DNA from 3 places in the Streptomyces longhuiensis genome. Region 3 is predicted to be linked to each of the others. Evidence: riboswitches for the same ligand, from Rfam matches in the RefSeq annotation. Region 3 holds a riboswitch; each other region holds the start of a gene.

Region 1 (10,432 bases), 6.6 Mb from region 3:
ACCACCCCGAGGCCCATCTGATGGTGGTGCTCCTCGACGAACGGCCGGAGGAGGTCACCGACATGCGGCGCTCGGTGCGCGGCGAGGTCCTCGCCTCGACCTTCGACCAGCCCGCGAAGGCGCACATCGCGCTGGCCGAACTGGCCGTCGAGCGTGCCAAGCGGCTCGTCGAGGACGGCCGGGACGTCGTCATCCTCCTCGACTCCCTGACGCGCCTGTGCCGCGCCCACAACAACACGGCCTCGTCCGGCGGACGTACGCTCAGCGGCGGTGTCGACGCCTCCGCGCTGATCGGGCCCAAGCGGTTCTTCGGAGCGGCGAGGCTCGCCGAGGAGGGCGGCTCGCTCACCATCCTCGCCACCGCGCTCGTCGACACCGGCTCCCGCGCCGACGACTACTTCTTCGAGGAGCTCAAGAGCACGGGCAACATGGAGATCCGCCTCGACCGCACCCTTGCCGAGCGCCGGATCCACCCCGCGGTCGACCTCGCCCAGTCCGGCACGCGCCGCGAGGAACTCCTGCTGCCGGAGGCCGAGTTGGCGGTCGTACGCGGGCTGCGGCGCGCTCTTCAGTCGCGGGACGGGCACACCGGGCTCGAGACGCTCGTCGAGCGGATCCGGCAGACGCCGGACAACGCGACGTTCCTGCGGCAGGTGCAGTCCACCGTGCCCACCGCGTGAGACGGCCGCGGTACCAGGTCCCCGGTCGATCGGCGCGACAGGATGCGTAATACTCTCACTATGACTTCGAGCATTACAGTCCCGAGAGGCGCGGGGGACGGCGGGGCGGTCCGGGTGCGCAGGGCGACCGCCCGCGACGCCAAGCGGCTGACCCGGCTCGTCCGTACGTCCCGCGCCTACGAGGCCCCGTACGCGTCGATGGTGGCCGGCTACCGGGTGGGCCCCGACTACATCGAGGCTCATCGTGTCTTCGTCGCGGTCGACGCCGACGACCTGGTGCTCGGGTTCTACGCGCTCACACTCGTGCCGCCGGAGCTCGACCTGATGTTCGTCGCCGACGCGGCGCAGGGGCTCGGCATCGGGCGGCTGCTCGTCACCCATATGAAGGACGAGGCGCGCGCCGCCGGACTCGCCTCGGTCCGCGTGGTCTCGCACCCGCCCGCCGAGGGCTTCTACCGCAGCACGGGAGCCGTCCGCACCGGCACCGCGGCCGCCGCGCCGCCCGCCGTGATGTGGGACAGGCCCGAATTGGAGTTCCCGATCGGCTGACGCGCCCGCACTCCCGGGAGCACACTCGAGGTGGACGAGGAGGCCGGCTTGGACAACGAGGTCCGACACACCGACGCAGCCCACGGCACCGACGCGGTCCACGCGTTCGACGTCACCGTGGAGATCCCCCAAGGCTCCCGCAACAAGTACGAGATGGACCATTCCGTCGGCCGCATAAGGCTCGACCGGATGCTGTTCACCTCCACCCAGTACCCGGCGGACTACGGATACATCGTCGACACCCTCGGACGCGACGGCGATCCGCTCGACGCGCTCGTCCTCGTGGGCGATCCGACGTTTCCCGGCTGCACCGTCGAATGCCGGGCGATCGGCATGTTCGTGATGCGGGACGAGAAGGGCATGGACGAGAAGGTCCTGTGCGTGCCCGCGCACGATCCGCGCCATGCGTCCTTGCGGGACATCGAGGACATCCCCGAGTTCGACCGTCTGGAGATCACGCACTTCTTCGAGGTCTACAAGGACCTGGAGCCCGGCAAGTCGGTCGAGGGCTCGCACTGGGAGGGCCGCGACCTCACGTACGCGGAGATCGCCGCCGCGCGCCGGCGGGCCGCCGCCCTACGGGACTGAAACCGACCAGGACGGCGCGCACGTGTCAGTGCGCGCCGTCCGTCGCGCAGTGCTCGAGCAGATCCGCGGTCGCCGCGTCGACGACGCGATAGCGCACGATCCTGCCCTCCTTCTCCCCCACGACCACGCCGGCCGCGCGCAGCAGCCGCAGCGCCTGCGAGACCGCCGGGTCGTTCATGCCCGTGGCCACGGCGAGATCCGACACGGCGAGCGGCCCCGCCCGGTACAGCGCGAGCAGCAGCGCGAGGCGCCGGGGATCGGCGAGCAGGGAGAAGCGGTCGGCCCAGGCGCGGACATGTCCTGGCTCACCGATCGCGGCGATGGCCTCGCAGACCCGGTGGCCGTCGATCGTGCGGCGGTCGGCGCGCTCGGCAGGGACGAGATGCATGACCCCATCCTCGCAGCCGCCGATGTGATCTTGAATACCCGCGCACACCTACGCAGGTGTGCAGCCTTGCAGGCGCCGCCGACCGGCCTCTAGTGTGGGCGGGCCGTGGCGCTCGGGAATTCGGTGACGGTCCCTCAAAGGACCCAGACCGAAGCGGCCCTCGCCACTGTGATCGGGCCCCGGGTCCCTCGGCGACGAGACGACTCGGGACGCCTCGCCCCACCACGCCACTGGCTGCCGCGCGCAGCTGGGAAGGCAGGGGCGGACGCGGACACCCGTCAGCCAGGAGACCGGCCACGGCATCTCACGAAGTGATTCCACGAGGTGTTGGAGCGTGACCGCATGGCCCTGCCCGTAAAGCCCCCGGAGACCGGACGCGACGCCTTCCACTGGCGGCGCGAGGACACCGTCCGCACCGCCGGGCTCCTGGCGGTGATAGCCGCGCTCCATGTCGTCGCGTTCGGCGTGCTGTTCCTGCTCGTCGTACCGGAGCACTACGAGGTGGGGTCGAAGGCCTTCGGCATCGGCCTCGGCGTCACCGCGTACACCCTCGGGATGCGGCACGCGTTCGACGCGGACCACATCGCCGCGATCGACAACACGACCCGCAAGCTGATGGCCGACGGCAAGCGCCCGGTGTCGGTGGGCTTCTGGTTCGCGCTCGGCCACTCCAGCGTGGTGGTCGTGCTCGCCGCGCTGATCGCCGGGGGCACCCAGCTCGCCGGGCGGATCATGAACGAGGGTTCCGCCACCCATCAGACGCTCGGCGTCATGGGCACCACCATCTCCGGGTCCTTCCTCTATCTCATCGCGGCGCTCAACCTCGTGGCCCTGGTGGGGATCCTGCGGGTGTTCCGGGCGATGCGCGCGGGCTCGTACGACGAGGCGGAGCTCGAACAGCACCTGGATTCACGGGGATTCATGAACCGGATCCTCGGCCGGTTCACCAAGTCCATCACCCGGCCGGGCCAGATGTACCCGCTCGGTTTCCTCTTCGGCCTCGGCTTCGACACGGCGACCGAGGTCACGCTGATGGTGATGGCGGGCAGCGGCGCGGCGGCCGGACTGCCCTGGTACGCGATCCTGTGTCTGCCGCTCCTGTTCGCCGCGGGAATGAGCCTGTTCGACACCCTGGACGGGACGTTCATGAACTTCGCGTACCAGTGGGCGTTCTCGAACCCCGTGCGCAAGGTGTTCTACAACCTGGCCATCACCGGCCTCTCGATCGCCGTCGCGTTCCTGATCGGCACCATCGAGCTCGTGGGCGTCCTGCACGACAAGCTCGACCTGCGGGACTCGGTGACCGGCTGGATAGCGGGGCTCGACCTGGACAACGTCGGGTTCATCATCGTGGGCCTGTTCGTCGTCGTCTGGGCGGCGGCCATCGGGTACTGGCGGCTTGCGAAGGTCGAGGAACGGTGGGCCGTGCGGACCTGATCCGGCGGGCCGCCGGGACCGGGACTCCGTAAGGTCGTGCGGGTGAGTGAAGCCAGCGATCCACCAGCGGCGCCCGCGTCCGTGCCGCGCCGGTCGACCCTCCCCGCGGCCCTCACGGTCCTCACGGTCGTGAGCGGAATCGTCGACGCCGTCAGCTATCTGGGCCTCGGCCGCGTCTTCGCTGCGAACATGACCGGCAACGTCGTCGTCATGGGCTTCGCCGCGGCGGGCGCTCCCGGGTTCTCCGCCCTCGGATCGCTCACCTGTCTCGGCGCGTTCCTCGCGGGGGCCGTGTGCGCCGGACGGCTGACCGGAGTGTTCGCCGAGCGGGCGCGGGAGATCTGGGTGCGGTCGGTGTTCGTCACCGAGGCGGTCCTGCTCGCCGTGGCGACGGCCGTCGCGTTCGCGTGGCCGGGCGAGGCGACGTACGCCCTCATCGCCGTCCTCGCGGGGGCGATGGGGCTGCGCAACGCGACGGTCCGCAAGCTCGCGGTCCCGGACATGACCACGACGGTCCTCACGATGACGCTGACCGGGCTCGCCTCGGAGTCCTCGCTCGCGGGCGGCACCGGTGTGCGGACGGGGCGGCGGATGGTCTCCGTGGTGGCGATGGTCGCGGGCGCCACGCTCGGCGCGCTGCTCGTGCTGCACCACGGCCTCGGCTGGCCGCTCCTCGTCGGCACCCTGCTCGTGGCGGCCACCGCGGCCGGATATCGCGAGCCGGCCGCCGACGCGGGCGACGTCCGATCGGCCTAACCCTGCGGGCGCAGCCCGCCCGGGCTCACTAGCGTCCTGACCAGGACCGCAGCTCCCCCTGCCGCTGCGGCACAGGGACCGGAGACGCCTCATGTTCTGCCCGATAGCCACCGTCATCACGACGACCGCCTGCCTCACCGCGCTCGCGCCCGGGACCGCAGCAGCACAGCACCCCGTCGCCGCGCCCGCCGCGGTGACCGCACCCGACGCGGTGAGCCGGACCGACTCGGTGGGCCGGACCGCCCCCTTGAGCCGCAACGACTCGGACGACGGGCCCCGCGACCGGGGCTCGTCGGACGGGGGCCGCGACCGGGGCTCGTCGGACGGGGGCCGCGACCGGGGCTCGTCTGACGGCGAGTCCTTCGCGGAGGCCTTCCTCTCCCCCTCGACGGTGGCGGCCTCGTCCTCCGTCGACATCACGGTCTCCTGCGCCGGCGGCGGGCGGGGCGGCTCCATCACCGCCCGGTCCCAGGCCTTCGCCGCCGGCTCCGTCTCACTCCCCGTGTACGGCGGCGGGAGCGGGCGGGACGGGCGCACCCAGTACCGGGGGACGGCACGCCTCGCCGGAGAGGTCGGGACCAGCTCGCAGGTGTCCGTGCAGGGAGTGTGTCCCGACGGCAGGCAGTGGAGCACCCCGATGAACGTGACACGCGACGGCGGCTATCGCGGCGCGCGCGCCGGAGTCGGCAGCACCGCGGACGGCGGCGTGGACCTGGGCCGGATCGGCTTCGGCGCGGCGCTCGCGGGCGGGGCCGCCTACGTGCTGTGGCGCAGGACGCGCGCCCCGCAGGAGGACTGACCTGTCCGTCCGCCGACGGTCACACACGAGGCAAGTGCGCCGTACATCCGTTCCGCCCCTGACCAACCGCGCTTTGCCGACAATCGCCGCCATTGTGGCCGGCCGAACCGGACCCTCCGAGGCTCCACATCCATGACGCGGCATCGGCCATCCGGCCGGGGTTGGCTGAAAACAGCCCCTCGACAGTAACGCGAGAGCCGCTCAGGGCCGCCGTTCACCGGCCACCGCACCGGTGAACGCGCCCCGTCCCGAGCCCACTCACGCCCGGCCGCACCCAACACCCGTACACCTGTCCCCATTTGCCACACCCCTGACGGCGAAGTTCGCTACCACGGTCCCCGGACAGGCTGACGACTTCACGACGAACTTCGCCGCCGGGCGCTCTGCGTTCATTGTCCCGGTTCTCTCACCGCGCGCGGTGGCTAGCATGAGCGCCACATACGTGCCGGAAGATCACCATCCCGTTGGTGGGACCGGCCGTGCGGCCGATTCGAGCCGATCGGCCACGACCTTCCCGCACGCAAGCACCGATGGGACCGCGGAATGCCAGTGCCTGCCCGCCCGAGGCCGCGCCGAACACCCACGTCGCGGCGCCCCACGCTCGCCGTCCCCCTCGCCGTCCTCGTGGTGGCCGGAGCGGCCGTCGGCGCGGTGACCGCCGCGGCTCCGCAGGCCGCCCGCACCTGGGTGCTCGTCGCGCTCCTCGTCAGCTGGCTCTGCGTGGCCGCCTCCCTCATCACGGCGGCCCTGCTCCAGCAGCGCGCCCGTGGTGCCGTGGACGCCGCGCAGGGCGAATCGCTCGCGCTCCAGCAGCAGTTGACGCAGCGCGGGGCCGAGGCCGCCCATCTCGTGAACGTCACCCTCCCCTCCGTGTCGAAGCGGCTGCGGGACGGCGCGGGCGCCGAGGAGGCACTCGCCGCCACCGCGCCACCCGCGGACCACCAACTGCGCCAGGCACTCGAGGCGTTCACCGCCGAACTGGACGACGCCGTACGCCGCGAGGCGTCCGCGGTGGCCACCGCTCAGGACACGGCCCGCCGCATCGCCCGCATCGACCACGATCTGGACGAGCTGGCCACCGCGACCCTGCCGGCCGCCGTCGCGGCGCTGCGCGAGGGCTCCACCGCCGACGCGGTCCTCTCGGGCCTCGACCACCCCGACGACGCGCACCTGCGCACCCTGACGGAGTCCTTCGTACGGGAACTCGCCACCAGCGAGCGGCGGGCCGCGGCCGCCCAGGCCGCCAGCGCCAAGGCCCTCAGCCGGGTGCAGGCCAAGTCGGTCAGCATGCTCGCCGATCTGCGCGAGATGCAGGACCGGCACGGCGAGGAGGTCTTCGGCGATCTGCTCCGACTCGACCACAACACGTCCCAACTCGGCCTGCTCACCGACCGGCTGGCCCTCCTCATGGGCGGCCGCGCCAGCCGCGCGTGGAACAAGCCGATCGTCATGGAGAGCATCCTGCGCGGCGCGGTCGGCCGGATCGCCGCCTACCAGCGGGTCAGGCTCCACTGCGCCACGAACGCCGCGATCGCCGGCTTCGCCGCCGAGGGCGTCATGCACCTCCTGGCCGAACTCATGGACAACGCCGCGAACTTCTCGCCGCCCATCGACGAGGTCCACGTCTACGTCGAGGAACGCAGCGCCGGGATCGTCGTGACGATCGAGGACAGCGGCCTGAAGATGGCCGACGCGGCCATGCGCCGGGCCGAGGCCGCGGTGTCGGGCCGGGAGACGGACCTGGCCTCGCTCCAGGGCACCCGGCTCGGCCTCGCCGTGGTGGGCCGCCTCGCCGCCAAGTACCGGATGAGCGTGAACTTCCGGCCGTCCTCCCGCGGCGGCACCGGTGTCGTGGTCCTCCTTCCGCCGCAGCTGCTCGCCCAGCAGCGCGACCCCGCTCCGCAACAGCCCCCTGTCCGCGGTGCCACCACCCCCGCCGCACCTGTGACGGCGCCGGCCCCCGTGCCGCAGACGTCCGACGACACCACGCCCGGGATTCCCGCCCAGGCGGACCCGCCGTCCGCGACGCCGGGCGGTCTGCCGGTACGGGCGCCGGGGCGCACCATGGCCTCGGCCGAACGCGACCGCAAGGACCGCGCCCCCGCCGAGGGCGGCGCACCCGCGGAGGAGTCCGTGCGTGCGCCGCGCGACGCCGGTGCGCAGTTCGGCGCCTTCCACCGCTCGCGGCGCGCCCGCGACGAAGCGCCCGGCACGTCGCCCGAGGTGCCCCACCAGGCCGACGAGTCGCCGGCCGAGTAACCCGCCTTTCGCTCCCCGCACGCGCCCGGGCACCGGCGCCCCCATCCCCCGTACGAGAACGTTTGATTGGAGGCACGGGCTGGTGACCGGTTCGCCGGGCACAACCCGCCCCACACGCCATGCGGACCACTGACAACAGCCTGACCTGGCTCCTGGAGAGCCTGCTGGACCGCACGCCCGGCACGCGCCACGCCCTGGTGCTCTCCCGGGACGGTCTGAAGCTGTGCTGGAGCGAGCATCTGACCCTCGACCAGGCCGACCAGCTCGCGGCCATATGCTCCGGCATCCAGGCGCTCGCCCAGGGCGCCTCGGTGGAGTTCGGTGACGGGACGGGCGGTGTACGGCACTCGATGACCGAGTTCCACGGCGGTCTGCTGTTCATCGTCGAGGCGGGCGAGGGCGCGCATCTCGCGGTGATCGCCGAGGACGGCGCCGACCCGGGCGTGGTCGGCCACCGGATGAGCGAGCTCGTCGAGCAGATCGGCGAGCACCTGCGGGCCGAGCCACGGACAGCCGACGGCGAGAGCGCGTCCTCATGACCCGCAGGCCCGTCGACACCGGTGACCCGGACCGGCTGTACACGGTCACGGGTGGCCGCAGCCGGGCCGACGACGACACCTTCGACCTGGTCACCCTGGTCGTCGCCGAGTGCGAGCCCACGCCGGGGATGCAGTCGGAGCACGTCCGCATCCTCGACCTGTGCCGGCATCCGGCGGCCGTGGTCGAGATCGCCGCGGAGATGGGCCTGCCGATCACGGTGGTGCGCATCCTGCTCGGCGACCTCCTCGCGACGGGCCGCATCACCGCCCGGCACCCACGCGCGGCGCGGTCCGTCGCCTCGCTCCCCGACTCCGCCCTTCTCAAGGAGGTGCTGCATGGACTCCGCAACCTCTGAGCTGCCCTCCCGTACGCCGCTTGCCGACGTCGCCGAGACCGGGCTCAAGATCGTCATCGTGGGCGGGTTCGGCGTCGGCAAGACGACCCTGGTCCGGTCCGTCAGCGAGATCCGGCCGCTGAACACCGAAGAGGTCATGACCCAGGCGGGCGTCGGCGTCGACGAGCCTGCCGCGGTCGCCTCGAAGACCACGACGACGGTGGCGTTCGACTTCGGGCGCATCAGCCTCACCGAGCGGATGGTGCTCTATCTGTTCGGCGCCCCCGGGCAGGAGCGCTTCTGGTTCCTGTGGGACCGGCTGTTCTCGGGGACGCTCGGCGCGGTCGTGCTCGTCGACACGCGGCGGATGAGCGACTCCTGGTACGCCATCGACCGCCTGGAGCACCACAGGACGCCGTTCGTGGTCGCTGTGAACCGGTTCGACGGCGACGGGACCCGGTTCTCCCTCGACGAGATCCGTCAGGCACTCACGCTGCCCGAGCACGTGCCGCTGATCGACTGCGACGCGCGCGTCAGGTCGTCGGGCAAGCACGTCCTGATCACCCTCGTCGACCACCTCTACGAACTGGCCATGGCCCGGGAGAAGACACCATGACCGACGCGACCCCGCCGCCCGGCTGCCCCGCCCACTCCGGCGCGGTGGCCCTCAGCGGCCTGGAGTACCAGCAGACCCCCTCGGAGCTGTACCGGTCCCTGCGCAGGGAGCACGGCGCGATCGCGCCCGTCCTGCTCGACGGGGACATCCCGGCGTGGCTGGTCCTCGGCTATCCCGAGGTCACGTATGTCACGAGCCACGACGAGCTGTTCGCCCGGGACTCGCGGCGCTGGAACCAGTGGGAGCACATCCCTGCCGACTGGCCGCTGATGCCGTTCGTCGGCTACCAGCCGTCGGTCCTGTTCACGGAGGGCGCCGAGCACCAGCGGCGTGCGGGCGTCATCACCCAGGCCCTCGAAGAGGTCGACCAGTTCGAACTCGCCCGTGACTGCGAGCGCATCGCCGACCAGCTCATCGACGCGTTCGCCGGCAGCGGCCGGGCCGAGCTGATGGCCGCCTTCGCGCACGCCCTGCCGATGCGGGCGGCGGTGCAGTTCTGCGGGATGCCCGCGGGCAGCACCGACACCGAGCAGCTGGTGGACGACCTGCGGATCTCCCTGGACGCGGCGGAGGGCGACGACCCGGTGGCCGCGTACGGGCGCGTGGGGGCGCGCATCCAGCAACTGGTCAAGGAGAAGCGGGAGTCACCGGGCCCTGACGTCACGTCACGGATGCTGGCGCACCCGGCGGGCCTCACCGACGAGGAGGTCGTCCAGGACCTGATCTCCGTCATCGCGGCGGCGCAGCAGCCGACGGCCAACTGGATCTGCAACACGCTGCGTCTGCTGCTGACCGACGAGCGGTTCGCGCTGAACGTCTCCGGCGGGCGGCTCAGCGTCGGTCAGGCGCTGAACGAGGTGCTGTGGCTGGACACGCCCACGCAGAACTTCATCGGCCGGTGGGCGGTGCGCGACACACAGCTGGGCGGGCGGCAGATCCGGGCGGGCGACTGCCTGGTGCTCGGCCTCGCGGCGGCCAACACCGATCCGCAGATCTGGCCCGAGTCGCAGGTGGGCGCGGAGAACTCGGCCCATCTGTCGTTCAGCAACGGCGAGCACCGCTGCCCGTACCCGGCCCCGCTCCTCGCGGACGTCATCGCCCGTACGGCGGTGGAGACGCTGCTCGAGCGGCTCCCCGACCTGGTGCTCGCCGTGGAGCCGCAGGAGCTGACCTGGCGCCCGTCGATCTGGATGCGCGGACTGACCGCGCTGCCGGTGCAGTTCACTCCCGTGTCGCACTGATACCTGTGGGCACACCGCGGCCGGGACCGGGCAACTGCCGGTCCCGGCCGCGTGGTTCACGCCGTGGTGGGGGTGAACTGCACCGGCAGGGACTGCGGGCCGCGGGTGAACACCCCTTGTTCCACCGGGTCGAACCCGTCGGCGAGCCGCACGTCCGGCATCGCGTCGAGGAGCTGGCCGACGCCGATCTCGACCTCGGCCTTGGCCAGCAGCGCGCCGACGCAGAAGTGCCGGCCGAGCGCGAA
Region 2 (10,432 bases), 5.6 Mb from region 3:
CGCCGGTCGCCGTGCTCGACGGCGTCCTGTTCGACGTGCGCCCGGACGTAGTTCTGCTCGGCGCTCTCGTCGAGCGCGGCGACGGCCTGCACGGCGTCGTCGATCAGACCGACGACGTGCGGGAAGGCGTCACGGAAGAAGCCGGAGATACGGACCGTCACATCGATGCGCGGGCGCCCGAGTTCGGCGGCCGGCACGATCTCGAAGCCGGTGACACGGCGCGAGGCGTCGTCCCACACCGGGCGGCAGCCGAGCAGCGCGAGGATCTCCGCGATGTCGTCGCCCTGCGTACGCATCGCCGAGGTGCCCCACACCGTCAGGCCCACGGACTTGGGGTACTCGCCGGTGTCGGCGAGGTAGCGCGCCACCAGCGAGTCGGCGAGCGCCTGCCCGACCTCCCAGCTCAGCCGCGACGGGATCGCCTTCGGGTCGACGGAGTAGAAGTTACGGCCCGTCGGCAGCACGTTGACCAGGCCGCGCGTCGGCGACCCGGACGGTCCCGCCGGCACGTATCCGCCGTCGAGCGCTCGCAGAATGTGCCCGATCTCGTCCGTGGTGCGCGCGAGCCGGGGCACCACCTCGCGGCACGCGAACTCCAACACCGCCACGGCGTCGGGGAGTTCGGACCCGACGACGTCCCGGACGAGCGCGGGGACGGCCGCGGCGTCCCAGCCGCGCTCCTCCATGCCCTCGGCCGCGCGCCGGCACAGCTGCTCCAGGAGGTCGATCGCGTCGGCGGCGCTGCGGGCGGGGCCGTCGACGAGGTTCGTCAGCTCCACCGGCACCTTCGCCGGCGCGCCCGGCTCGCCGAGCAGCTCCTTCTCCACGAGCCCGAAGTGCTCGGCCAGGCAGGCCCGCAGGCCGGGCAGCGCGTTCGCGGTGCCGCCCCACACCTGCGAGGCGCGCAGCACGGCGAGCACGAGGTTCACGCGCGGCTCGCCGACCGGGCCGCCGCCCAGGATGTGCAGACCGTCGCGGATCTGCACGTCCTTGATCTCGCACAGATAGCCGTCGATGTGCATCACGAACTCGTCGAAGTCGCCGTCGTCCGGCTGCTCGTCGACATGCAGGTCGTGGTGGAGCTCGGCGGCCTTCACCAGCGTCCAGATCTGGGCGCGCACGGCCGGGGCCTTGGTCGGGTCCAGGTCGGAGACGAGCGCGTACTCGTCGAGAAGCTGCTCCAGCTTCGCCAGGTCGCCGTACGTGTCCGCGCGCGCCATCGGCGGGACGAGGTGGTCGACGACCGTGGCGTGCCCGCGGCGCTTGGCCTGGGTGCCCTCGCCCGGGTCGTTCACGATGAACGGGTAGATCAGCGGCAGCTCGCCGAGGACCGCGTCGGGCGCACAACTCCCGCTCAGACCGAGGCCCTTGCCGGGCAGCCACTCCATCGTGCCGTGCTTGCCCATGTGGATGACGGCGTCCGCGCCGAAACTGTTCTCCAGCCAGCGGTACGCGGCCATGTAGTGGTGCGACGGAGGCATGTCCGGGTCGTGGTAGATCGCGATGGGGTTCTCGCCGAAACCGCGCGGCGGCTGGATCATCACGACGACGTTGCCGAACTGGAGCGACGCGAGCACGATGTCGTCGCCGTCGACGTAGAGGGAGCCCGGCGGCTCGCCCCACGCCTCCAGCATCCCCTCGCGCAGCTCGGGCGCCAGCTTGTCGAACCAGGCGCGGTAGTCGGCGAGCGGCACCCGCGCGGGCGCCGAGGCCAGCTGGTCCTCGGTGAGCCACTCGACGTCGTGGCCGCCCGCCTCGATGAGCCGGTGGATCAGCTCGTCCCCGTTGTCCGGGTAGCCGTCGACGCCGTAACCGGCCTCGCGCAGCGCGTCCAGGACGCGGACGGCGGAGGCGGGCGTGTCGAGGCCCACCGCGTTGCCGACCCGCGAGTGCTTGGTCGGGTAGGCGGTGAAGACGACGGCGAGCTTCTTCTCACCGTTCGGCTTGTGGCCGAGACGGGCGTGGCGCACGGCGATCCCGGCGACGCGCGCGGCCCGCTCGGGGTCGGCCGCGTACACGGGGACGCCGTCGGGGCCCTCCTCCTTGAAGGAGAACGGCACGGTCACGATCCGGCCGTCGAACTCGGGGATCGCGACCTGCATCGCCGCGTCCATCGGCGACAGGGCGGCGTCCGACGCCTCCCAGGCCGCCTTCGAGGACGTGAGGCAAAGACCCTGCAGGACGGGGATGTCGAGGTCGGCGAGCGCGCCGATGTCCCAGGCCTCCTCGTCACCGCCCGCGGACGCCTGCGAGGCGTGCGTGCCGCCCGCCGCGAGCACCGTCGCGACCAGGGTGTCGGCCTCGCCGAGAAGCTCGTACAGGCCGGGGTCGGCGCCGCGCAGCGAACCGCAGTACACCGGAAGGGAGTTGACGCCGCGTGCCTCGATCGCGTCGCACAGCGTGTCCACGAACGCCGTGTTCCCGGACAGCTCGTGGGCGCGGTAGAAGAGCACGCCGACCGTCGGGCGGCCCTCGACGCGCGCACGGCGGCCGTGCACCCCGAACTCGGGCATCTTCTGCGGCTCGGCGCTGTGCCGCTCCTGCGTGCTCCCGGCCCGGCCGTGCCCGTTGACGAGCACGTCCTGGACGAGGAAGCGGGCCAGCTCGACGAGGTTGCCCGGGCCGCCCTCGACGAGATAGCGCAGCGCCTCGGCCACGGCGCCCGCGTGCACGGTCGACTCGGCCATCAGTTCCGCGTCCGGGACGCTCTCGCCGCCGAGCAGGACCGTCGGCACGCCGGACGCCTTCAGCGCCGCGAGCCCGTCCTCCCAGGCGCGCTTGCCGCCGAGGAGCCGTACGACGGCGATGTCCACGCCGTCGAGCAGCTCCGGCAGTTCGCTCTGCACGTCGACGCGGGTCGGGTTCCCGATCCGGTAGGGGGCGCCGGAGGCCCGGGCCGCCAGCAGATCGGTGTCTGCGGTCGACAACAACAACACTGTGCTCATGCGGGCGCTCCCGGTGGAATGAAAGGCAGTCCTGACGGAGCGCCGGACTCGATGAGCCGCCACAGCGCGTCCGTGTCCGCGTGTTCTTCGATCAGATCGCCGAGCCGGTCGAGCTGCTCCTCGCGCAGCGCGCCGAACGACGTGTCGGGCGCCGGTACGAAACGACGGCCCGCGCCGGCCGCGACCTCGCGCAGGAACGCCCGGCGGAAGCCGTCCGCCTCCAGCGAGCCGTGCCAGTGCGTGCCCCAGACGGAGCCGACGCGGCACCCGTCCAGGAACGCCTCGCCGCCCGTGACCTCGGCGACCCCGTGATGGATCTCGTAGCCCTCGACGCGCTCGCCGAGCGCCTCGCCGACGGGCCGGGCGAGGGTCTTCTCGCGCTCGAACCGCACCCGCACGGGCAGCAGTCCGAGCCCGTCCACTGCGCCCGCGCGCGACTCGACGTCGTCCTCGATGCGCTCGCCGAGCACCTGGAAACCGCCGCAGATCCCGAGGACCGGGCGCCCCTCGGCGGCCCGGCGCGCGAGGGCGTCGGCGAGGCCGCGCTCGCGCAGCCACTGAAGTGCCTTGACGGTGCCGCGCGTTCCCGGCACGACGACCAGGTCCGCGTCGACGAGCTCCTCGGCCCGGTCGACGAACCGCACGACGACGCCCGGCTCCGCGGCCAGCGCGTCCACGTCGGTGAAGTTCGACATCAGCGGCACGGCGCACACGGCGACGCGCAGCACGTCCTCGCCGACGGGGGCCGTCGTCCGTGACTCGCGCACGGAGCCGCGCAGCGACACGCGCAGCCCGTCCTCCTCGTCGATGCCGAGGCCGTGCTGGAAGGGGAGCACTCCGTACGTGGCGCGCCCGGTCAGGTCCTTGAGCATGTCGAGGCCGGGCTCGAGGAGGGAGACGTCCCCGCGGAACTTGTTCACCAGATAGCCGGCCAGCAGCTCCTGGTCCTCGGGCGCGAGCAGCGCCGTCGTGCCGAAGAAGGACGCGAAGACGCCGCCGCGGTCGATGTCGCCGACCACGAGCACGGGCAGCCGCGCGGCCCGCGCGATCCCCATGTTGACGATGTCGGTGCGGCGCAGGTTGATCTCGGCGGGAGAGCCCGCCCCTTCACAGATCACGGCGTCATAGCTGCCCCGGAGTTCCTCCAGGCATCCCACGACGGTGTCGAGGAGTGCTGCCTGGCGCCCCCCGTGCAGCGCCTTCCCGGGGGACACCGCACCTGACAGCGGCTTCGCCGCGGCACCGGCCTCCCCGAAGAACCCGCGGGCGCTCAACTCGCCCACCGGCTTGCCCATGAGCACCACCTGGCTGCTCCGGTCACCGCCCGGCTTCAGCAGTACGGGGTTCATCAGGGCGCTCGGCTCGACGCGGGCGGCCTGCGCCTGCATGGCCTGGGCACGGCCGATCTCGGCGCCCTCGCGTGTCACGAAGGAGTTGAGGGACATGTTCTGCCCCTTGAACGGCGCGACCTTCACCCCCTGCCGCACCAGCCACCGGCAGATGCCCGCGGTGACGACGCTCTTCCCGGCATCGGACGTGGTTCCTGCCACCAGCAGTCCGCCACCACTCACGACTTCCCCCTCCGCAACAGTGCCCGCCCGGCGACACACACGCCGAGGGCCAGCCAGCTCACGCGCCGCGAGAGCCGCGCCGCCCGCTCTACGTCGGCGGTCTCCACGGACCGGCCCGACGCGTTCAGTACGGGCCGGTGCTCGACCCGCCCGCCGTACGACAACGTGCCCCCGAGCCGCACCCCGAGCGCCCCCGCGAACGAGGCCTCGACGACACCGGCGTTGGGGCTCGGGTGCAGCCGCGCGTCCTCGCGCCACGCGGTGAGCGCGCCGCGGGGACGGCCGCCCGCGACCGCGGCGAGCACGCCGGTCAGCCGCGCCCCCGGCCAGCCCGCCACGTCGTCGAGGCGCGCGGAGGCCCAGCCGTAGCGGCGGTACCTGGCCGACTTGTGCCCGACCATGGCGTCCAGCGTGTTCACGGCGCGGAAGGCGACGAGCCCGGGGACCCCGGCGACGGCGCCCCACACGAGCGCGCCCACGACGGCGTCGGAGGTGTTCTCGGCGACGGACTCGACGACGGCCCGCGCGATCCCGTCCGCGTCCAGTGCGTGCGGGTCACGCCCGCACAGATGCGGCAGCCGCTCGCGCGCCGCGTCCACGTCACCGGCGGCCAGCGCGCCCCCGATGGCGCGCGCCTCGCGCCCCAGCGACGTACCGCCGACGACGGCCCAGGTGGCGGCGGCGGTCAGGGCGATGGAGGCGGCGGGGGAGCGGCGCACGGCGCGCGCGGCGAGGCCACCGGCGACGGCGGCGCCCCCGGCGCACATGGCGGTGTGCAGCGCGCCCCACCCGCGGTGGTCACTCCACAGCACTCGCTCGACGGCGCCCGCTGCCCGTCCGAACGCGGCGACCGGATGCCCGCGGCGCGGATCGCCGAACAGGAGGTCACCGAGGAGTCCGGCGGCGCTGCCGTACGCGAAGACGCGCTCGGCTCGCACGGTCAGCCCGCCGCTACGGCGAACGGAACCCTTGTACTCGTTCTCGGCGGGAGCACCCGCAACTGGCAGCCGCGCATGGCGATATGTCCTCACTCAGGGTGTCCACGCCCTGGTTGGAAGAGACCGGCGGCGAGAGTTCCTGGCTCGCGGGGATCACTCCCCGGTGACAGTGGCGGGACCGCGCCGGATTCGCACCGGCTTCCTCTCCTGCTGCCGTAGATGGCCCCGGAAGTCCACCACGCTCCGCGAACGCCCGTCAACTTGCCGTTGACCTGCGAAGGGAGAGTGTGCTGAGGCACACACGAAGCGGGGTGCGGGACGCCTTCGCGTCCCGCACCCCGCAGTCCTGCCGGTTACCTCCGGTCAGGCGACGATCAGGAAGATCCCGTATCCGACGGCCGCCGCGCACAGGGCGAAGCAGGCGTACGCGCCGGAGACGGCCAGCGCCGCCGAGTTGCCCCGGGCCGCCGCCGAGTCCCGCTTGGTGAGGCCGACGATGCCGAGGGTGAACAGGCCCACGAGGGCCACCGTGATCACGAGGCTGACTCCGAACACGGAGCCGAGTGCTGCCCAGTCGATGTGCATAGCGCTGCTGCTTCCTTAGACCGTGGCCGGTCGCGCGGGCTCCGCCGAGGGCGGGGCGGGCGAGGCGGGGATGGTGGTCTTCACGTCGGTGTCCAGGTCGCCGACCGTGCCGGTGGGCGGCGGGGTGACGGCCGCGATCGCGGTGGTCACGACGCCGGCGGGCTCGTCCGTGACGTCGTCGTCCGTGACGTTCGTGTGGTCGACCGAGTTGCGCCGGGACAGCGCCCAGATGGTGCCCGCGCCGGCGATCAGGAGCAGCGCGGTGACGGCGACGCCCCACGAGCCCTGCTTGGTGAGGAACTCGGCGCCCGCACCGACCAGACCGGCGGCCGGCAGGGTCAGGCCCCAGGCGATGAACATGCGGGTCGCGGTCGACCAGCGGACGACGCCGCCCTTGCGGCCGAGGCCCGAGCCCATCACGGCGCCGGAGCAGACCTGCGTCGTGGAGAGCGAGAAGCCGATGTGCGAGGAGGCGAGGATCGCGGTCGCGGCGCTGGTCTGGGCGGCGAAGCCCTGCTGCGGCGCGAGGTCCGTGAGGCCCTTGCCCATGGTGCGGATGATGCGCCAGCCGCCGAGGTAGGTGCCGAGCGCGATGGCCGTACCGGCCGAGACGATGACCCACATCGGGGGGTTCGCGCCGGGGTTCAGGACGCCGCCCGTGATCAGGGCGAGCGTGATGATGCCCATCGTCTTCTGCGCGTCGTTCGTGCCGTGCGCCAGCGAGACCAGGCCCGCGGAGGCGATCTGCCCGGCGCGGTAGCCCTTGGCGGTCGCCTTCTGGTCGGTCTTGCTGCCTATCCGGTACGTGAGCCGGGTGGCCAGCATCGCGGCGATGCCCGCCACGAGCGGCGCGGCGACGGCCGGAAGGAGGATCTTGGTGACGACGGTGCCGCCGTTGATCGACGACCAGCCCATCGACATCACGGCGGCGCCGATGAGGCCGCCGAAGAGAGCGTGGGAGGAGCTGGAGGGGAGCCCCACCAGCCAGGTCAGGAGATTCCACAGGATGGCGCCCACCAGCGCCGCGAAGATGACCTCGGTCTTGAGTCCGTCCTCGTTGATGATGCCGCCGGAGATCGTCTTGGCGACCTCCACGGAGAGGAAGGCGCCGACGAGGTTGAGCACGGCGGACATGGCCACCGCCGTCTTGGGCTTGAGAGCGCCGGTCGAGATGGTGGTGGCCATCGCGTTGGCTGTGTCGTGGAAACCGTTCGTGAAATCGAACACGAGAGCGGTGACGATCACGATCCCGAGGAGAAGCGTGATGTGTTCCATTTACCCAGGCTTCTGTTGGACGTCAGTGGCTCGGCGACCGTAGGCAATCTGAGTGAACGGAAGATGAACTGAGGCGGGCGGTGCGGTGACCCGAAGTGGAGTGCCGCCACTCCGTTGGGAACGGGGCGGCGGCACGGGGTCGTCCGTGAAGCGGAACGGTGGCCGAATCAAGCGGAAGTAGGCCCTCCGCTAGCCGTGGGCGAACCTCCGCAGCTGAGCCTGCGAACCGTTGAAGAGATTCTGGTCACCCGGCAGTCCGCCGCCGTTGTCGTACTGCCAGAACGTCCAGTACGACCAGCCCGAGGGCAGCGCCCCGGCGGACTCGTCGTAGCGCGCGAGCCAGAGCGCGTGGTTGCCCGCGAAGGCGGTGCTGTTGCCCGTGCAGCTCTTCCACCAGCGGTAATTGGTGTAGATCACCGGCCGGCGGCCCGCCCTGCTGCGCACCTCGTCACTGAACGACCTGATCCAGGAGATCATCTTCGCCTTGCTCAGGCCGTAGCACTTCTTCGAGCTGTAGGGGTTGTACTCGATGTCGAGCGCCGGCGGCAGCGTCCAGCCGTCCGCCCGCCACGCGCCCCCGTTGCGTACGAAGTACGAGGCCTGCGTCCGGCCGGACGACTTGTTCGGGAGTGCGAAGTGGTACGCGCCGCGGATGATGCCCGCGCTTCGCGCTCCGCCGTACTGCTGGTCGAAGTAGGGGTTGCGGTAGGTGGTGGACTCGGTCGCCTTGACGTAGACGAACCGCGCGCCCTTGCTCTTGGCCTTCTGCCAGTTGACGTTCTTCTGGTGCGACGAGACGTCGTGTCCCTTGGTGCCGCCCGCCGCGGACGCCGGGGCCTGCGCGAGAGCGGTCCCCCCGAATGTCAGGGCGGCCAGTGATGTCGCGGTCGCGATGTGCGTACGGCGACGGAACGGTTTGTGACCACGAGCCATATATCCCCCCGAAATGGCGACGTGCATGACAAATCAAACCGGAGGTTACCGGAAGATCCCTCCATGCCCGTCGATCTCCAGCCAATCGTTTCCAGGCGGGCATTCATGCCCATTCGTGCGCTTCCGGACTCCTGGGCTGCGCACGGAAGTGCCCCGGCCCCACGACCCGCGCGGGCCCGCCGCGCGGCTGGCAGGATGCGGGCATGGCGGAGGAACCGGGCGGTGCGGGGCAGGGCGCGGACGGGCTCGCGCAGGCGTGGAGCGCGCTCGTGGCGACGGCCCGGCGCACCGTCACCGACGGCCTCGTCGTCGGGACCTCGGGAAACGTCTCGGCGCGGATCGGCGACACCGTCCTCGTCACACCCAGCGGGGTCCCCTACGACGAGCTCACCCCGGGCGACCTCGTCGCCGTCGGCCTCGACGGCCGGCAGAGCGCCGGAACCCTGACCCCGACCAGCGAACTCCCGATGCATCTGGCGGTCTACCGCGCCACGCCGGCCCGCGCCGTCGTCCACACCCACGCGGTCCACGCCACCGCCGTCTCCACCCTCGTGTCCGAACTACCGCTCATCCACTACATGGCCGCGGCCCTCGGTGGACCCGTCCGGGTTGCCCCGTATGCGACGTACGGCACCGAGCGGTTGGCCGAGAACGTCCTCGACGCTCTCGAAGGGCGGACAGGCTGCCTGCTCCAGAACCACGGCACCCTCACCTACGGCGACACCCTCGCCGCCGCCTACGACCGCACGGCCCAGCTCGAATGGCTGTGCCGCGTCTGGCTCACCGCGAGCGCCCACCCGCACCACACCCCGACGCTCCTCACCCGCGACCAGGTGCGCGAGGTGGAGGAGAAACTGCGCGGGTACGGGCAGCGGGGCTGACCGCCACCGGGCGCCCGGCGGCCGCGCCCCACTGGCCGGTCGGAGCCCGGGCACCGACACTGGGACGGTGCGCACCGCCAGAGCGACGGCCGCTGCCGTCACCGCAGTCATCGGTGCCGGCGCGGCCGCGGTCGCGGTCGGCCGGTTGGCCAGCGATGCCGCCCTCAAGGCGCCCGCGGGCCGACCGCTCCCCACCGAGCCACGCCTGACCGTCCACGCCACCGCCGCGGGGCAGGTCACCCTCACCCGCGACCTGGCCTCCCTGCGCCGGGGCACCTACGGCCTGAGCGGCGCCGGATTCCACGCCGTGGTCGGGCCCGTCCTCGAGTCCGCCCCGCACGCCGCGGACGCCGTCGTGCGCCGCCTTGAGCGCGTCACCCACGGCTCCCTCGAACCCGGCGCCAAGGCCTGGCTCACGCCCCAGGTCCACATCGGCGATCCCAAGGCGGCGCTCGGCCTCGACCACGCCGACATCGACATCCCCGGCGAACTGGGCGCCCTCCCCGCCTGGTTCGTCCCCGGCTCCCGCGACACCTGGGTCATCACCGTCCACGGCCTGGGCACCACACGCGAGCACCCCATGGTCCTCATGGACTTCCTGCACCGCCACCGCTTCCCCGTGCTCGACCTCGCCTACCGCGGTGACCTCGGCGCCCCCCGCTCCCCGGACGGCCTCGGCCACCTCGGCGAGACGGAGTGGCGCGACCTGGACGCCGCGATCCGCTACGCCGTGCGCTACGGCGCGCAGCGCGTCATCGTGCACGGCTGGTCGGCCGGCGCCGCCATGGCACTGCACGCGGCGGCCCATTCCGCTTTGCGGGACCGCATCTCCGGACTCGTCCTCGACTCACCCGTCCTCGCGTGGGACGTGACGCTGCGTGCCCTCGCCGGAGCCCGCGGCATCCCCGGCCCTCTGCTGCCGCTGGCGGTCCGCGCCGCCCAGGGCCGCACCGGGCTGCACGGCGACCGCCTCGACACCGCCGCCCACCCCGACGCGCTCAAGGTCCCCACGCTCGTGATCCACGGCCCCGACGACGAGATCGCCCCCTGGGCCCTGTCCCGCGAACTGGCCGCCCGGCGCCCCGACTTCGTCAACCTCCACACCGTCGCCGACGCTCCGCACGGAGCCATGTGGAACGCGGACCCGAAGAAGTACGAGGAGACGCTCCGCCGCTTCCTCACCCCTCTCATGTAGCTCCGCCCCAGCTCCGTCGGACCCACGGGAAGCGCCCGCCGGCCGCACGGGACAGATGCGCAGGAAGGCCCGCGTAGACCCCCGGCGTGCGCCGGTCCGCGGACCCTCA
Region 3 (10,432 bases):
ACGACTTCCTCAACCCGCTGATCATCCTGGGACCGGCCGCCGGCACCACGGTGACGGTCGGGATCTACCGCGCCATCGGCGAGCACCAGGCGGACTTCGGCTCGGTCTTCGCCCTCATGTTCCTCGCGACGCTGCCCATCCTCATCTTCTACCTGGCCTTCCAGAAGCAGTTCGTGAAAGGCCTCACGGGCGGGGCGACCAAGGGCTGAGCGACCTCAACACCCCACATTCCAAAGGCACTTCGGCCGAGGAGTTCGAGATCCCGTTGACGGCCGTGGCCCTGCGTTTCCCGCTCGGCCATCCGGTCGTCCGCGGTGTCCTGCTCGGGGCACACAGCGCGGCAGAGGCCAGGGACGCCGCCGAGATGATGCGCCACAGGGTCCCGCCCGGGCTTGCGGAGCGCTCTCGCTCTCTGTTCGCACGGGTTGCTGCCTCATGACACGCCCGTGCCCGGCCCGCGCGCTGCGCCGTGAGCGTCTTCGTAGGCGCGGGCCGGGCTCCTCGTGCGCGGCACGGCCCTGGTGCACCGTCAGCTCTGCCGCGCACGCAGCTGGGTCGGCGCGGGTCACCAGCCCGGCTGGTCGAATCCGATGCCGGGGGCGGTCGGCGCGTGCACCTGTCCGTCGGCTGCCACCGACGGTTCACGCACGACGGGATTGGTGTACACGAGGGACTCGTAGTAGGTGGTGTTGGGTATCGCCATGCACAGATGGGCGTTGACGACTCCGCTCCCGTGCACCTCGGCCCGCAGCTGGTAGCTCTCGGCGAGGTGCGCGATGCGCAGCGCGCCCGTGATGCCGCCCTTGTACTGGGCACTCGTCCTGACCCGGTCCGCCGCGCCGGCCGCGATGAAGTCGCCGACGTTCATGTGCGCGCCGTCCGAGGTCTCCGCGACCAACAGCGGTACGTCGACCCGCTCCGCCAGCCAGCGGTAGGCGGTCACGCTGAACTCCCGCATCGGCTCCTCGTACCACAGGTACCCCGCCTCACCGAGAGCGCGGCCGACGTAGACGGAGTCGGCGAGGTCGAACCCCGCCGAGCCGTCGTACATCAGAGGGATGTCGTCGCCGACGTGCGCCCGCAGCTTCTGGCACAGAGCCGCGTCCGCCTTCGGGTCCCCCCAGCCGTGCAGTTTGATGGCGGCGTACCCCAGCTCCAGGCATTGATCGGACACATCGAGGTACTCCTCGACACTGCCGAAGGTGACGGTGCTCGCATAGGCGGGTATGGCCTCGCGGTATGCGCCCAGCAACCGGTGGACGGGCTGTCCCGCCGCCCTGCCCGCCAGGTCCCACAGCGCCACGTCGACCAGGCCCAGGGCGTAGATCGGCAGCTCCTCGATCCGGTCCAGCTCCCACAGGCGCTGCCACAGCAGTTCGCGCATCAGCGGATCGCGGCCGATCAGGTCGTCCCGGATGCGGCGGCCGACCAGGTCGGCGACGATCACCCCGCGTCGCGTGTGGGCCTCGCCCACCAGACCCTCGTCGGTGTGGACGCGCAGGATCGCGCCCACCGTCGCCGGCTCGGAGCCCGGCAGCCCGGCCCGCCATCGGAAGGCCGGCTGCGCGGGCAGGTCGACGAGCTCCACAGAAACATCGGTGATTCGCATACATGTCCTTCACGGCAAGGGCCATGGCAATGGCTGGAGTTGGTCGTGGGGGCGTGGGGACCGTGGTGGAGATGGCGGGCCCCAGGTTCCGACGCTCTGACCTCACTCCACCACATGTTTCCGATACATCAGAGTTTCGGCGGCCAGTGAAGCACAACAACCTTCTGGACGCCAGAGGCCCATGACCGCAGACCATTCAGCGTCAATTTCGGCTCGGAGCAGGGGACTTGGACGGTCACCCGGAGACCCCGCCCGGACGCGGCCGACCTCCGGAACCAGGGCACGGCTGTCGCAGAGCTGGTATGTATCGGATCCATCCGTCGCGCGTCGCACGCGAGGGACGGGACAACCGGTCCTGCAGTCACCAGGGGGCTGCGGCGACTCCCACGGAGGAGGCAACGCTATTGCTTGCGGCAGGCCCTGGCAGGGCGGGGCGGATTCTGGGGCTGTGCGGCCCTGGCGTCAAGAGGGTGGCTGTGATTCACTGACCGCCAAGCGTCTGATGTATCGGAAACATGCGACGGGGTGAGGTCAGGGCGTGAAGACCGGGGGCCTCAAGAGGGAAGCGAGGGACCGGCGTTGAGCCAGACAGAGAGCGCGGCCGGGAGCACGGCCGGGAAGACGGCCGCGTCGGGGGCCGCGGGCGGTGGCGCGTACCGGCCGGGCTACGAGGTCGCGGCCGAGCGCATCCTCGAGTACGTGGTGCGGGCCGGGCTGCAGCCCGGCGACCGGCTGCCCACCGAGAAGGACCTGGCCGACGAGGTCGGCATGTCCCGCACCGTGGTCCGCGAAGCGGTGAAGATCCTCTCCGCCCTCGGCCGACTGTCCGTGCAGAAGGGACGCGGCATCTACGTCGCCGAACCCGAACACTCCTCCTGGCAGCGGTCCCTGGCCAACTTCCTGCCCGCGGACCTGCACCAGGTCGACGAACTCTTCGAATTCCGACGCCACTTGGAGACCACCACCGCTCAGCTGGCGGCCCAGCGCGCCACCCCCGCCCAGGTGAAAGCCGTCCGCGAAGCGGCCCACCGGTCCACCCAGGCCGCGCACGACAACGACATCGACGCCTTCACCCTCGCCGACGAGGCCTTCCACACCGCCATCGCCACGGCCGCCGCCAACACCTTCTACACGGCCACCGTCGACGCCGTACGACGCCTGCAACGGCAGGTCACCACCATCGGCCTGGCCGGACTCGCCGGTGGCTCCCTTCAGGTGGCCGCCACCCAGCACGAGGCCATCGCCGCAGCCATCACCGCCGGCGAACCCACCGACGCGCAGACCCTCATGGCCGAGCACATCGACATGACCGCCCAGCAGTTCCAGCGCGAGATCTGGCGCCGCGTCATCCCCCATGACGACACTCACACCCCGCGCTCCGAGTCATAGCCGCCGGGAGAACCGGCTCAGCGCACCCTTCCCCGGGGCTTGAGCGGTACTGCGGGGAGCTCGGGTGCGGCCAGCGGACCGCCGTCGTATCCCTTCACCTCCCCGAACCTCGACCCGCTCATCCAGTCCTCCCGGGCCTGGGTGATGTCGTCCTGCGATCTGCCGATGAAGTTCCACCACATGATCAGCTCCTCGTCGAACGGCTCGCCGCCGAGGAGCATGAGGGACGCGTCCGACGCGGCGCGCAGGGGGAGTTCGGTGCGGCCACAGCCCAGGTAGAGCATGGAGCCGGGCAGGACCGGGACGCCGTCGACGTGGGCCTCGCCCGACATGGACAGGACCGCGTACTCGAAGTCCGGCTCGAGCGGGACGCTGACATCCGCGCCGCGCGTGAGGCTGAGGTCCGCTCCGACGATGGGCGTGTACGTCGTGCCGGGCGACACGGCGCCGTCGAGCTCGCCGAGGATCAGGGTCGCGCTCAGGCCGGGGGCCGTGACCTCGGGCAGATCGGCGTGGTGCTCGAAGCGCGGCTCCGTGTGGCGGTGACTGTCCGGCAGCGCGACCCACAGCTGCGCGCCGTGCAGAAGGCGGGCGTGCGGGCGCGGGCTCTCCTCGGAGTGGCTGATGGCACGCCCGGACGTCATGAGTCCCAGCTCGCGGGGCCTGATCGTCTGGAGGCTGCCCGTGGAGTCGCGGTGCAGGACCTCCCCCTCGTGCAGCCAGCTCACCGTCTGCAGGCCCATGTGGGGGTGGGGCGGCACCTGCATGCCGGGTTCGTCGGCGATGTCGTCGGGCCCGTAGTGATCGACGAAGGCCCAGGCGCCGACCATGCGGCGGCCGAGGTTCGGAAGCAGCCTGCGGACCTCGGTGGACTCGCCGAGCTTCACGCGCCGGGGGGAGAGGAGTTCACGTACGGGCTCCGCCACGACGAAGCCCCGGCCGCCGCACATGGTCGGCACCGCCTCGCGATCAAGATTGCTCATGGCTCACAACCTAGACCCGTCCGGGCCGTCCCGTCAGGCACGCGTACGGGTGGACCCGCGCGCTCACCAGGACGGAATATGCGCCGGGTCCGTGCCGTTGAGAGCGGTCGAGGAGGCACCAGTGGTGAACACGACCAACTACTACACGCAGGGCACCCCGGCGGAGCGCTGGGAGCGCGCGCGGAAGTTCTTCGACGCCAAGGAGTACACGCTCGCGGCGCAGATCCTCGACGACCTGGTCGCCGAGATCCCCGAGCAGGTGGCGGCGCGGCTGCTGCTGGCCCGCGCGTACTACCACTCGGCCCAGCTGGGCCGTGCCGAGGCCGAACTGCGCACGGTCGTCGAGCGTGATCCGGTCGAGCACTACGCCCGTCTGATGCTGGGGCGCACCCTGGAGCGCCAGGGCCGTCACGAGGAGGCAGGACCGCATCTGCGGATGGCTGCCGCGTTCGCGGGCGACTTCGGCGATGCCTGAGCCGCACGGCACGGGACGCGTGAGCCGCACGGCACGGGACGCGTGAGCCGTACGGCAGGGGACGCCTGAGCCGTACGGCACGGGGCACCTGAGCCCTACGGCACGGGACGCCTGAGCCGTACGGAGGGGACGCCTGAGCCGTACGGCAGGGGTCGGCCGCTGGGCCGGTCGGCCCCGACTCGGCCGCGCCACGGCCCCGCCCCCGGCCCCGCTGATCTGCGCCTCCGCTAGCCTGGCGGCACGATGAGCAACCGTTTCGAGACGTCATGGGGCGAGTTCGACCTCGCCCGCTTCCCCGAGGATCCCCGCGACACGCTGCGCGCATGGGATGCCGCGGACGAGTACCTGCTGCGGCATCTCGCCGACAGCGCCGCCGATCTGTCGGGGTCGGTGGTCGTGATCGGCGACCGGTGGGGCGCCCTCGCCACGTCCCTGGCCCGGCACTGCGACCGGCCGACCGCGATCTCCGACTCGTACCTCGGGCAGCGCGCGACCCGCGCCAACCTCGACCGGGCCGGCTTCGACGAGAACGCGGTACGGCTGCTGACCACCCAGGACACCCCGCCGGAGCGCGTGGACGTACTGCTCGTGCGCGTCCCCAAGAGCCTGGCGCTGCTCGAGGACCAGCTGCACCGCATCGCGCCCGCCGTCCACGACGGCACCGTGGTGATCGGGACCGGCATGGTCAAGGAGATCCACACCTCGACGCTGAAGCTGTTCGAGCGGATCATCGGCCCGACCCGCACGTCCCTCGCCGAGAAGAAGGCGCGGCTCATCTTCACGACGCCGTTCCCGGCGCTCGCGCGGCCGCGGAACCCGTGGCCGCACACATACGCCCTGCCCGACGGGGTCGGCCCCGTGTCGGGCCGGACCGTCACCAACCACGCCGGTGTGTTCTGCGCCGAGCGCCTCGACATCGGCACCCGGTTCCTGCTCCAACACCTACCCCGCAGCGAGGGCGCCGAGCGCGTCGTGGACCTGGGCTGCGGCAACGGCGTCGTCGGTACGGCCATGGCGCTGGAGAACCCGCGCGCGGAGATCGTGTTCACGGACGAGTCGTTCCAGGCGGTGGCGTCGGCCGAGGCGACCTACCGGGCGAACATCGACCCCACCGAACACCCCGAGGCGAGGGCGGAGTTCCTCGTGGGCGACGGTCTCGCGGAGCTGCCCGCGGGCAGTGCGGACCTCGTCCTGAACAATCCGCCGTTCCACTCGCACCAGGCGACGACCGCCGCCACGGCCATGCGCATGTTCTCCGACGCGCGGGACGCGCTGCGTCCGGGCGGTGAACTGTGGGTCATCGGCAATCGCCACCTCGGCTACCACGTGAAGCTGCGGCGCCTGTTCGGCAACAGTGAACTCATCGCCAGCGACCCGAAGTTCGTGGTCCTGCGCGCCGTCAAGAAGGAACGCGAGACGCGTCCGTAGTCGTGCCGTGCGCCGCCAGGGGGTGGACGAGCGGGCCTGGCGCGTCTCGGCACATTGCAAAGAGGGGGCTCAACCCGTGACCAGTCGCGTCACCTTGATCACTGCCGCCACGAGCCGGGCTCTGCGGGAGGCCCGGTTCGACGACGGGTGCCCGCTCGACGCGAGCGCCGCGGCACGTGCGCGGGCGGCGGCCGGTTCCCTTCCCGCGGCCGACCGGCTGTTGGTGTCCCCCACCGTGCGCTGCCGGGAGACGGCGGAGGCCCTCGGCCTCGATGCCGTCGAGGAGCCGGAGCTGGCCGGGCTGGACGTAGGCCGTTGGCGGGGCCTGACCCTCGACGAGGTGAGCGCCGAGGACCCGGCCGGCATCGCGCTCTGGCTCTCCGACCTCGGCGCCACGCCGCACGGCGGGGAGTCCGTACGTGCGCTGTGCGAACGGGTCGCGCGCCGGCTGGACGCGTCGGCGGAATTCGACGGACGGACACTCGCCGTGGTGGAGCCGGAGGTGGTGCGGGCCGTGGCCGTCAAGATCCTCGACGTGCCCGGGTCGGCGTTCTGGCGGCTCGACGTACCGCCCCTGACGGCGACCGACGTCAGCGGGCGCTCCGGGCGCTGGAACCTTCGGCTCGGACGACCGCTGGGCCCGTCGGAGGACGGCGCCGGGGGCTGACCCGTACTGGACGCCTCGCCCCCTACTGACTCGACGGCGAGCAGCATTCCTCGCCAACCGCCCCCGGCGGAGCGCCCGTTGACTCCCGATGACGCAGGAGCAGTGCCGCCAGCGCGCACCTCAGACAGTCGCTGTCCCTCGTTCCCGCGGGTTCGCCCGCCTCGCCGCCCCGCCCCTCGTTCCCTCTTCGGTCCGGCAGGCCGTGGCAGCCGTGCGACGGGCAGCCGACCAGTGACTCGATCTCCCTCAGCAGCTCCTCGCTCTCCTTCACCCGCTGCGCGAGGACGCGGACGCGGGCACTCTGGCCGCCGATCTGCCGTCTGCTGGCGATCAGTTGCTCGTACTCCTCCAGGGACAGCGCGACCGCCTCGCGGCCGCCGAGTGTGATGTGGCGCGGTTGGGGGTGTCTGGCCACGCGGGTCTCCGCCCTCGGAAAAAGCGAGAGGGCCGACCGGACGGTTCCGGCGGCCCTCTGCGCTCGATCGCCTGCCTGGGTCCTGTGGCGCGGTTCTCTCAGTGGGGTACGGGAGTTGCCTTGCCGGACGGGACCGCGCCCGTGCGCGGAGCCAGCTGCCGCTGCGCCAACTCGCCGAAGATCAGGCCGAATCCGGTCCACAGAGTGAGCTGGATGGCGAGGGCCGAGGTGCGGAACCGCCACAGCAGCGCTGCGGGGAAGTCCTTCGGTACCTCGTTGACGACCGGCAGGAACGCGTACGCGAGCCCGATCGCGAGGACGAAGCACGCTACCGCTGCCACGGTGGCGTACCAGGTGCCCAGGCGGGGCGCGAGCCGCTTCCCGATGATCACCGCGGCGACGGCGAGCAGCACGCTGAGCAGCATCATCAGGAAGTACAGCGTCGTGCGCTTGCTGATGGTCCCGGGATCGCCGACGGACGGCGGGTTGGCGGGGTACTTCAGGAACGGCACGACGTACACGGCGAGCAGGGCCGCGCCGGAGAGCAGGAGTGCCGTGGCGCGCGGGGTGAAGCGGCCGACGCGGCCGAGCGCGAAGCAGTACGCGAGGGCGGCTATGCCGCCGAAGGCGACGCCGTAGAGCAGGATGCCGGTGGCGAGGCCCGCGGTGGACTGCATGCTGCGGCTGACGAGTTCGACCTCGTGGTGGTGCGCGGGTGCGTGGGCCTCCTCGTAGCCGATGGCGCTGTCCACGCTGGGTTCGCCGAGGAGGTAGGCGACGACCAGGGCGAGCAGACCGGCACCCAGGCCGGCGAGCATGCCCCGTACGAGGAGGTTTCTCACTGTTGCGGAGTTCATGAGCTTTGCGGCGTCCCTCGTCAGTGGCAGGGGAAGCCGAGCAGGTGGCGGGCGTCGTGCACCCATTCATGAACGCTCTCGCCGGAGACGACGGCGGTCGCCCCCTGTTCGGCGCCGACGAAGTAGAGCAGGACCAGCATCAGGATGCCGAAGAAGGCTGCCCACGGGGCAATCGCCTTCAGGGGCAGCTTTGCGGGAAGAACGGGGGTGGTGGCTGTCGGCTGAGCGACGGTCTGCGCCATGGCAGGACCTCCTCTGGGAGTTCGCGTCCCATCTCGGTGGTGCACAAGTACGACAGCTGCGGGTCTGACTCGCGAGGTCCCCGCCCGTCCGGGCGAGTGGCTCGTCTCACAGTGGCGCGACCGTGCCGGATTCCCACCGGCTTCCGCGTTGCCGTCGTCAATATCGGTCAGACCGTACCGCGTAAGGAGCGCACGGCCAAGACCGGGCCGTTCGCCGTGATCTTGCTCATGGCCGCTGCCAGGAAGCCTGGTGTGCGGTACGGCAGTGCCGTCTCAGGGAGCGGACGTCCTCAGGAACCTGATGTACGGGCGCTCCCCCGGCTCGGCGGCCGGGAAAACCGTCGCGCGCACACCGTAGACCCGCGCTATGAGCTCTTCGGTGAGTACGTCACGGGGGGTACCGGCCGCGATCACACGCCCCTGCCGGAGCACGACCAGCTGGTCGCAGTACATCGCGGCCAGGTTGAGGTCGTGCAGGGCGATGACGCTGGTGAGCCGGAGTTCTGCCAGCAGGTCCATGAGGTCCAACTGGTGCTGGATGTCGAGGTGGTTGGTCGGCTCGTCCAGGAGGAGTTCGCGTGGCCGCTGCGCGAGGGCACGGGCGATCTGGACGCGCTGGCGCTCACCGCCGGAGAGCGTGTGCCAGTGCCGGTGCGCCCGGTCGGTGAGATCGGTGCGGGCGAGCGCGGAACGTACGGCCTCCTCGTCCTGCGCCGACGGTGGCATCCATGCCCTGCGGTGCGGGACACGGCCCAGACGTACGACGTCCTCGGCCGTCAGCTCGACCTGTGTGTCGGCCTGTTGCTCGACCACGGCGACACGGCGCGCGAAGTCCCTGCGGCCGACGGTGCTCAGCGGTGAGCCGTCCAGGGTCACCACTCCGGCCTGGGGAGTGAGGATGCCCGCGAGCAGACGCAGGAGCGTGGTCTTGCCCGAGCCGTTGGGTCCGACGAGGCCCGTGATGCCTCCGGGCGCCGGGTGCACGCTCACGCCGTCCAGGATGAGGTGTCCGCCGGTTTCGCGGCGGACGCGGTCGGCCCGCAGTCCCTCGGCGGTGGTTGTGCGCATCGGCGGAACGGTCATCGGCGCAGGCTCCGGGTGCGGTACAGGACGAGGACGAAGGCCGGTACGCCGATCAGCGAGGTCACCACGCCGACCGGCAGCTCCTGCGGGTCGAGGACGGTGCGGGCGAGCGTGTCCACCCACACGAGGAAGACCGCGCCCGCCAGCGCCGTCACCGGCAGCAGCCGGGCGTGCCCCGGACCCGCAAGGGCCCGCGCCGCGTGCGGCAGCACCAGGCCGACGAAGCCGATCGCGCCGGCCGAGCTGACCAGTGCCGCCGTGAGCAGGGCGGTCGTGCACAGCAGGACCAGGCGGGTGCGGGCCACGTTCACGCCGAGCGACGCGGCGGCGTCCTGCCCGAACGCGAAGGCGTCGAGCGTACGGGCGTGCGCGACGCAGATCACGAGCGCCGCCACGAGCAGCGCCAGGCACATCCGGACGTCGGTCCAGCCCGCCCCGCCGAGCGAGCCGAGCAGCCAGAACAGAACGCCGCGCGTCGTCTCGGCATCCGCCGCGGTCAGTACGACGACGGAGGTGAGCGCGGAGAACAGCTGCATGGCGGCCACCCCGGACAGCACCACACGGTCGGTGGAGCCGCCGAGAGCCTGGCTGAGCACCAGTACCAGCGCGAAGGAGACGACCGCGCCGAGGAAGGCGCCACCCGAGACCGACAGGGCGCCGCCGCCGACGCCGAGTACGACGACCAGGACCGCGCCGGTCGAGGCGCCGGAGGAGACGCCGAGGACGAAGGGGTCGGCGAGCGGGTTGCGCAGCAGCGACTGCATCACGGCGCCGCACACCGCGAGCCCCGCGCCGCACACGGCGGCCAGCAGGGTGCGCGGCAGCCGCAGGTTCCACACGATGCCGTCGCGGATGGGTGTCAACTCCGGTTTGCCCAGGCCGAGGTGGGCGGCAACGGCCGACCAGACATCGGTCATCCCGATGTCGGCCGGGCCGATGGTGATGGCCAGGGCCACGGACACGATGAGCACCGCGAAACCGGTCGGCCAGGCGAGCACGCCGCGCACCGCATGAAGCCGCTTCCCGGTGACGGGTGGCGGCGCAGCCTCAGGAGGGACCTCAGAGGGCGCCTCGGGCGGCGGGGGCGACGCTTCCACGCTCCTCATCCGGCGAGTCCGAACGCCCGTAGTTTCGCGGCGACTTGCTCCACGCCCTCCACCGTACGGATGGTCGGGTTCATGGCCTGCCCGCTGAGCAGCACGTACCGCTTCTTCTTCACGGCGGTCATGTTCTTGGTCACGGCGTCGGACTCGAGGAACTCGATCTTCTTGGCGGCGGATTCGG

What was found. Region 3 has a riboswitch for cobalamin ahead of LGI35_RS38025 (CbtB domain-containing protein). Riboswitches for the same ligand answer to the same signal wherever they lie in the genome.
Region 1: another riboswitch for cobalamin. It lies ahead of nicT (Nickel transporter NicT); the one in region 3 lies ahead of LGI35_RS38025 (CbtB domain-containing protein).
Region 2: another riboswitch for cobalamin. It lies ahead of LGI35_RS12870 (cobalamin biosynthesis protein); the one in region 3 lies ahead of LGI35_RS38025 (CbtB domain-containing protein).

Annotation. Positions count from the first base shown of each region.
Region 1 is NZ_CP085173.1:1,718,562-1,728,993, forward strand. It holds gene rho (transcription termination factor Rho) at 1-680, shown strand, start outside; gene LGI35_RS08175 (GNAT family N-acetyltransferase) at 741-1,229, shown strand; gene LGI35_RS08180 (inorganic diphosphatase) at 1,278-1,817, shown strand; gene LGI35_RS08185 (ArsR/SmtB family transcription factor) at 1,843-2,205, opposite strand; cobalamin riboswitch at 2,295-2,518, shown strand; gene nicT (Nickel transporter NicT) at 2,548-3,642, shown strand; gene LGI35_RS08195 (YoaK family protein) at 3,685-4,398, shown strand; gene LGI35_RS08200 (hypothetical protein) at 4,490-5,197, shown strand; gene LGI35_RS08205 (sensor histidine kinase) at 5,741-7,456, shown strand; gene LGI35_RS08210 (roadblock/LC7 domain-containing protein) at 7,576-7,995, shown strand; gene LGI35_RS08215 (DUF742 domain-containing protein) at 7,992-8,351, shown strand; gene LGI35_RS08220 (GTP-binding protein) at 8,332-8,946, shown strand; gene LGI35_RS08225 (cytochrome P450) at 8,943-10,187, shown strand; gene LGI35_RS08230 (cytochrome P450) at 10,244-10,432, opposite strand, start outside.
Region 2 is NZ_CP085173.1:2,739,066-2,749,497, reverse strand. It holds gene cobN (cobaltochelatase subunit CobN) at 1-2,945, opposite strand, end outside; gene LGI35_RS12875 (cobyric acid synthase) at 2,942-4,516, opposite strand; gene LGI35_RS12870 (cobalamin biosynthesis protein) at 4,513-5,454, opposite strand; cobalamin riboswitch at 5,566-5,707, opposite strand; gene LGI35_RS12865 (hypothetical protein) at 5,818-6,039, opposite strand; gene LGI35_RS12860 (inorganic phosphate transporter) at 6,055-7,314, opposite strand; gene LGI35_RS12855 (lysozyme) at 7,504-8,247, opposite strand; gene LGI35_RS12850 (class II aldolase/adducin family protein) at 8,451-9,128, shown strand; gene LGI35_RS12845 (alpha/beta hydrolase) at 9,196-10,323, shown strand.
Region 3 is NZ_CP085173.1:8,342,560-8,352,991, reverse strand. It holds gene LGI35_RS38070 (carbohydrate ABC transporter permease) at 1-209, shown strand, start outside; gene LGI35_RS38065 (enolase C-terminal domain-like protein) at 566-1,609, opposite strand; gene LGI35_RS38060 (FadR/GntR family transcriptional regulator) at 2,189-2,998, shown strand; gene LGI35_RS38055 (pirin family protein) at 3,016-3,981, opposite strand; gene LGI35_RS38050 (tetratricopeptide repeat protein) at 4,103-4,456, shown strand; gene LGI35_RS38045 (methyltransferase) at 4,700-5,884, shown strand; gene LGI35_RS38040 (histidine phosphatase family protein) at 5,961-6,551, shown strand; gene LGI35_RS38035 (hypothetical protein) at 6,574-6,966, opposite strand; gene LGI35_RS38030 (CbtA family protein) at 7,065-7,823, opposite strand; gene LGI35_RS38025 (CbtB domain-containing protein) at 7,844-8,065, opposite strand; cobalamin riboswitch at 8,103-8,257, opposite strand; gene LGI35_RS38020 (ABC transporter ATP-binding protein) at 8,339-9,133, opposite strand; gene LGI35_RS38015 (FecCD family ABC transporter permease) at 9,145-10,254, opposite strand; gene LGI35_RS38010 (ABC transporter substrate-binding protein) at 10,251-10,432, opposite strand, start outside.